One region of the Streptomyces sp. NPDC006544 genome, then DNA from elsewhere that is predicted to be linked to it. Evidence: predicted binding sites of a transcription regulator. Region 1 holds the regulator's gene; each other region holds the start of a gene.
What was found. The regulator HrcA, encoded in region 1, represses chaperone genes, less so after heat shock. The targets are predictions, from matches to a motif close to TTNGCACTCNGNNNNNCNGAGTGCNAA.
Positions count from the first base shown of each region.

Region 1 (2,250 bases):
CCGTCGCCCGCACACTCGGGGCACGGGGTCGGGACCACGGTGCCGAAGCCCTGGCACTGCGGGCAGGGGCGCGAGGTCATGACCTGGCCCAGGAAGGACCGGGTGACCTGCGAGACCTCACCGCGGCCGCGGCACATGTCACACGTCTGCGCCGAAGTGCCGGGGGCGGCCCCTTCACCGGAGCAGGTGGTGCACACGACGGCCGTGTCGACCTGGATGTCCTTGGTGGTGCCGAAGGCGGCCTCGTCCAGTTCCAGGTCGAGGCGGATCATGGCGTCCTGGCCGCGGCGGGTCCGCGAACGCGGTCCGCGCTGCTGGGACTGGCCGAAGAAGGCGTCCATGATGTCGGAGAAGTTGCCGAAGCCACCCGCCCCGAAGCCGCCCGCTCCGCCACCGCCGCCCGAGGAGGACAGCGGGTCGCCGCCGAGGTCGAAGACCTGCTTCTTCTGCGGGTCCGAGAGCACCTCGTACGCGGCGTTGATCTCCTTGAAGCGCTCCTGCGTCTTCGGGTCCGGATTCACGTCCGGGTGGAGTTCACGCGCGAGGCGGCGGAAGGCCTTCTTGATCTCGTCCTGCGATGCGTCGCGGCGCACGCCGAGAACGGCGTAGTAGTCCGTGGCCACTTACGACTCCGCCAGGATCTGTCCGACGTAACGTGCCACTGCGCGTACCGCTCCCATCGTTCCGGGGTAGTCCATGCGGGTCGGTCCGACCACGCCGAGTTTGGCGACTGCTTCGCCGCCCGAACCGTAGCCGACCGAGACGACGGACGTGGAGTTCAGTCCCTCGTAGGCATTCTCATGCCCGATCTTTACGGCCATTCCCGACTCGTTGGCCTCGCCCAGCAGCTTGAGGAGCACGACCTGCTCCTCCAGCGCTTCGAGCACCGGCCTGATCGTCAGGGGAAAATCGTGTCCGAAACGGGTGAGGTTGGCGGTGCCGCCGATCATCAGCCGCTCCTCCGCCTCCTCCACCAGCGTTTCGAGAAGGGTGTCGAGGACAGCCTTCGCCGTCGCCCTGTCCTCGGCCTCGAAGGACTCCGGAAGGTCCTGCACCAGCGGCGGCACGTCGGTGAACCTGCGGCCGACGACCCGGCTGTTGAGGCGCGCCCGCAGATCGGCGAGCGACGCCTCCCCGAAGGGGGTCTGGCAGTCGACGAGCCGCTGCTCGACCCGGCCGGTGTCCGTGATGAGGACGAGCATCAGGCGGGCCGGGGCCAGCGAGAGCAGTTCCACGTGCCGGACGGTGGAGCGGGTCAGGCTCGGGTACTGGACGACCGCGACCTGCCGGGTCAGCTGCGCGAGCAGCCGTACGGTCCGGCCGACCACGTCGTCGAGGTCCACGGCGCCGTCGAGGAAGTTCTGGATGGCCCGGCGCTCGGGCGTGGACAGGGGCTTGACCCCCGCCAGCTTGTCGACGAAGAGGCGGTAGCCCTTGTCGGTGGGGATCCGGCCGGCGCTGGTGTGGGGCTGGGCGATGTAGCCCTCCTCCTCCAGCAGTGCCATGTCGTTGCGCACGGTGGCGGGCGACACGCCGAGCCGGTGCCGCTCGGTGAGCGCCTTGGAGCCCACCGGCTCCTCCGTCCCGACGTAGTCCTGGACGATGGCGCGCAGCACTTCGAGTCTGCGTTCGCTGAGCATCGCGCACACCTCCATCGTTTCGTCGTTCGCCGGCCGGCCGGGCCCATTGGCACTCTGCGCGTTCGAGTGCCAGACATACCCCGGTCAGTGTACGGCGGGGTGGTACACCGCTAGCAAGGGCGGGCGACCAAGGTAGCGTCGCGGTATGGACGTGCGTTGGGAAGAGGCGGGCTGGGAACGACTCACCGAACGGGTCGGCCGGCGGCGCCTGCCGGTCTGGGATTGCACCGTGGGACTGGTGGTGGGCGAGGATTCGGCCCTCCTGATCGACCCCGGTTCATCCGTACGGGAGGGCGCGCGGGTGCGGGCCGAGGCGGAGCGGCTGGCGGGCCGCCGCGTGACCCATATCGCATTCACACACGGACATTTCGACCACGTGCTGGGCGGGGCGGTGTTCGCCGGCGCGCAGGTCTACGGCCCGGTCGGGCTCGACAACCTGCTGTCCGTCAGCCACGACGACCTCCGGGCCGAGGCCGTCCGGCACGGCCTCGCGGAGGCCGAGGCCGCCGAGGCGGTGGAGCTCCTGGTGCTCCCCCGGCACCTGGTGTCGGGCGAGTGGACGCTCGATCTGGGCGGGGTGCAGGTGCTGCTGGCGAACGTCGGCCCCGGC
Region 1 is NZ_JBEXOV010000006.1:34,367-36,616, reverse strand. Features, by position in the region: gene dnaJ (molecular chaperone DnaJ) at 1-623, opposite strand, end outside; gene hrcA (heat-inducible transcriptional repressor HrcA) at 624-1,640, opposite strand; gene ABZY44_RS04565 (MBL fold metallo-hydrolase) at 1,786-2,250, shown strand, end outside.

Region 2 (2,250 bases), on a different contig from region 1:
GCGTGACCGTCGGCGTGACCAAGAAGCTCATCGAGAACGGCCAGCTCGACCCGACGCTGACCACGGTGGTCCTGAACACCGGCGACGGACTCAAGACCCTGGAGGCGGTGGCCGCCGACAGCGGGCAGACCGCCACCATCCGTCCGAGCCTGGAAGCGTTCCGCGCCGCCAACCTGGCCTGATCTCCCTCCCTGCACACCGGAAAGGCAGTAGCGCCATGAGCGTCAACGTCCGCATCCCCACCATCCTGCGCACCTACACCGGCGGCAAGGCCGAGGTCCCCGCCGAGGGCGCGACCCTCGCCGAGGTCATCGAGTCCCTGGAGAAGAGCCACCCGGGCATCGCCGCCCGCGTCCTGGACGACCAGGGCAAGCTGCGCCGCTTCGTGAACGTCTACGTCAACGACGACGACGTGCGCTTCGAGGGCGGGCTGCAGGCGTCCACGCCGGACGGCGCCGGCGTCTCGATCATCCCGGCCGTCGCGGGCGGCTGCTGACCTCTCGGGCCCTCCGATCGGTCCGGCGGGCGCGCGCCCCGCACGCACGACCCTGAATTGCCCCCTCCGTTAATAAACGGAGGGGGCAATTCTGCTTGATTGGGCGCGGTAGGCTTGGGGAAGTCCCCGCCGCTGCTCTTGCCCGCCGCATATGAGCGGGCCGCGGAAGGGTTGACATTGAGTCAACATGCGTGCGCGCTATGGGGTGTTGGCGCGGTTTGTCCGGCCCGAGTTGCCCTGGAATATTCCTGGTTTTCACCCTATTTCAATCTTTTGCCGTGTCCAGAATTCTCGTCGGAATGACCTGTTGCAGACAGCAGCGGTGCGGATACATTCAGCCCCGGTCGAGGCGTTCCGGCGCAAGTTCTGACCCGGGACCGCGAAGTGCGGTCCTGCGCAAGGGCCAGTAATAGGGGAGTTAGGCATGGCTCAGGGCACCGTCAAGTGGTTCAACGCGGAGAAGGGCTACGGCTTCATCGCGGTCGACGGTGGTGCGGATGTGTTCGTCCACTACAGCGCCATCCAGATGGACGGGTACCGCACCCTTGAAGAGGGTCAGCGGGTCGAGTTCGAGATCTCGCAGGGCCAGAAGGGTCCGCAGGCGGACATGGTCAAGCTCGCCGTCGGCTAGTCCGGGCGCGACCGACCACCGACACGCACGTATACGAGGGGCCCACATCCTGGACACGGGATGCGGGCCCCTCGTGCTGCGCGGGGGCTCCGAGCCCTTGCGAGGCCCGGGTGTTCATCCCGGGTTGCCCGAAGCCGCTTGCACTCGGGGGTGCCGAGTGCTAATCATTGGCGTTAGCACTCTCCAGGTGAGAGTGCTGATATTCGAGGACCGGGTCGGTGAGGCCCGCAGGGTCCGGCGGGAAGGAACCGCCGGGCACTCAGGCCGTCCGTCGCGGGCGCGGGCGCGGTCCGGGAGCAATCCACCGCTGTCCGGGAGGACCACTTCAGATGGCCAAGATCATTGCGTTCAACGAGGAGGCCCGGCGCGGTCTCGAGCGAGGCATGAACCAGCTCGCCGACGCCGTCAAGGTCACCCTTGGCCCCAAGGGTCGCAACGTCGTCCTTGAGAAGAAGTGGGGCGCCCCCACGATCACCAACGATGGTGTCTCCATCGCCAAGGAGATCGAGCTCGAGGACCCGTACGAGAAGATCGGCGCCGAGCTGGTCAAGGAAGTCGCCAAGAAGACGGACGACGTCGCCGGCGACGGTACGACCACCGCCACCGTTCTCGCCCAGGCGCTCGTCCGCGAGGGCCTGCGCAACGTGGCCGCCGGTGCGAACCCGATGGCCCTCAAGCGCGGTATCGAGAAGGCCGTCGAGGCCGTCTCCGCCGCCCTGCTGTCGCAGGCCAAGGACGTGGAGACCAAGGAGCAGATCGCTTCGACGGCCTCCATCTCCGCCGCCGACACCCAGATCGGCGAGCTCATCGCCGAGGCCATGGACAAGGTCGGCAAGGAAGGCGTCATCACGGTCGAGGAGTCGCAGACCTTCGGGCTCGAGCTCGAGCTCACCGAGGGCATGCGCTTCGACAAGGGCTACATCTCGGCGTACTTCGCCACCGACATGGAGCGCATGGAGTCGTCCCTCGACGACCCGTACATCCTGATCGTCAACTCGAAGATCGGCTCGGTCAAGGACCTGCTGCCGCTCCTCGAGAAGGTCATGCAGTCCGGCAAGCCGCTGCTGATCATCGCCGAGGACGTCGAGGGCGAGGCCCTGTCGACCCTGGTCGTCAACAAGAT
Region 2 is NZ_JBEXOV010000049.1:21,614-23,863, forward strand. Features, by position in the region: gene thrC (threonine synthase) at 1-182, shown strand, start outside; gene ABZY44_RS22300 (MoaD/ThiS family protein) at 218-496, shown strand; gene ABZY44_RS22305 (cold-shock protein) at 921-1,127, shown strand; gene groL (chaperonin GroEL) at 1,457-2,250, shown strand, end outside.
Region 2: a site for HrcA is predicted at 1,265-1,291, ahead of groL (chaperonin GroEL). Genes of this name have one in related genera too.

Region 3 (2,250 bases), on a different contig from region 1:
CAGACCTCGTCCAGGATGTCCTGCTTGGCGACGGCCCGGCCCGGCTGCCCCATCAGGCAGGCGAGCACGCCGAGCTCGCGGGCCGTCAGCTCGATCTCGTACGGGCCGCGCCGGCAGCGACGGCCGCGCGGGTCGAGGGTCAGGTCGCCGGCCTGGAGGACGCTGGGCTGCGCGGGGCCCGCGGCGCGGCGGGTGACCGCGCGCAGGCGGGCTGCGAGGACGACGAAGGAGAACGGCTTGGTGAGGTAGTCGTCGGCGCCGGCGTCGAGGCCCTCGGCCTCGTCGTACTCGCCGTCCCTGGCGGTCAGGATGACCACGGGGGTCGGGTCCCCGTGCGCGCGCATCCGCCGGCAGATCTCGTAGCCCGAGAGGCCCGGGAGCATCAGGTCGAGGACGACGGCGTCGTACGGGCCGCCCGTGAGGGCGAGGTCCAGGCCGCGGTGGCCCTCGTGGGCGAGGTCGACCCAGTGGCCGTCGGCGGAGAGGCCCCGCCGAAGCGACTCGGCGAGGCCCGCTTCGTCTTCGACGACCAGGAGGCGCATGCCCCAAGCCTCACATACCGGACGCCTTTTCCCGGGTCCCGACCCCGGACCCCGCCCCCGCACCTCGAGCGCCGGTGGATCCGCGCGAGCCGGTCGCGGCACGTCGGCCCGGCCCGCGCCCGGCTCCGGGGCGACGCCCGCCGGGGCCGCCCCGAACGCCCGTGCCGGTCCGTACTCGGGGTGGGTGCGGGTCTGGTCCGGCTCGCGCGGCGAGGTCGGCCCGGGCCGGGAAACGCCCGTACGCCGGAAGGGGAACGGGTCGGAACCGGTCAGTGTCCACGGTGGGCCCGGGGCCCGTCGGGGATGCCTCCGGACGGGCGCCGGGACGGGCCCAGGTGCTGGCGGGGGCGGGTCGGGGCGGGGTCCGGGGCGGGTCGGAGCGGGGTCCGGGGTGGGCTTCCGGGGCGCTCCGGGGCGGTCCGGACGGGCAGAACCAGCGGCGCGTATTGGCACTCCGCTTGACCGAGTGCTAATCCCCGGAATAGTCTCGCGTCTGGCACTCGCCCCTGGTGAGTGCCAACACAGCGACAGGCAGGTCCGGCACCCGCGACGACGGATCGACCTGGTCGCCACCTCAGACAGTTAACCCCGGATCTCCGAAGGGGGAGGTCGGATCGTGACGACCACCAGCTCCAAGGTTGCCATCAAGCCGCTCGAGGACCGCATTGTGGTCCAGCCGCTCGACGCCGAGCAGACCACGGCCTCTGGCCTGGTCATCCCGGACACCGCGAAGGAGAAGCCCCAGGAGGGCGTCGTCCTCGCGGTGGGCCCGGGCCGCTTCGAGGACGGCCAGCGTCTTCCGCTGGACGTCACCGTTGGCGACGTCGTGCTGTACAGCAAGTACGGCGGCACCGAAGTGAAGTACAACGGCGAGGAATACCTCGTCCTCTCGGCCCGCGACGTGCTCGCGATCGTCGAGAAGTAAGTCACTTCTCCAGTTTTGTTTTGAGCTACGCCCCTGGTCACCCCTGCTGATGCCGGGCGGCGAGGGGCGTAGTTCGTTCTAGGCGGTCGCGGTGAGCGGCCGGGGATCGCAACGAGAGGGCTGAACCGCTCCCATGCCGAAGATTCTTAAGTTTGACGAGGACGCTCGTCGCGCCCTCGAGCGCGGCGTCAACAAGCTTGCCGACACGGTCAAGGTGACGATCGGTCCCAAGGGCCGCAACGTCGTCATCGACAAGAAGTTCGGTGCTCCCACCATCACGAACGACGGTGTCACCATCGCTCGCGAGGTCGAGCTCGACGACCCGTACGAGAACCTTGGCGCGCAGCTCGTGAAGGAGGTGGCGACCAAGACCAACGATGTTGCGGGTGACGGCACCACCACCGCCACCGTGCTGGCCCAGGCGCTGGTCCGCGAGGGTCTGCGCAACGTCGCCGCGGGTGCCTCCCCGGCCGCCCTCAAGAAGGGCATCGACCTCGCGGTCAAGGCCGTGTCCGAGGAGCTCCTCGCGACCGCCCGCCCGATCGAGGACAAGTCCGACATCGCCGCCGTGGCCTCGCTCTCCGCGCAGGACGCCCAGATCGGCGAGCTCATCGCCGAGGCGATGGACAAGGTCGGCAAGGACGGTGTCATCACCGTCGAGGAGTCCAACGCCTTCGGCGTCGAGCTGGAGTTCACCGAGGGCATGGCCTTCGACAAGGGCTACCTCTCGCCGTACATGGTCTCCGACCAGGAGCGCATGGAGGCCGTCCTCGACGACCCGTA
Region 3 is NZ_JBEXOV010000002.1:177,961-180,210, forward strand. Features, by position in the region: gene ABZY44_RS01900 (response regulator transcription factor) at 1-542, opposite strand, end outside; gene groES (co-chaperone GroES) at 1,159-1,467, shown strand; gene groL (chaperonin GroEL) at 1,601-2,250, shown strand, end outside.
Region 3: a site for HrcA is predicted at 989-1,015, ahead of groES (co-chaperone GroES). Genes of this name have one in related genera too.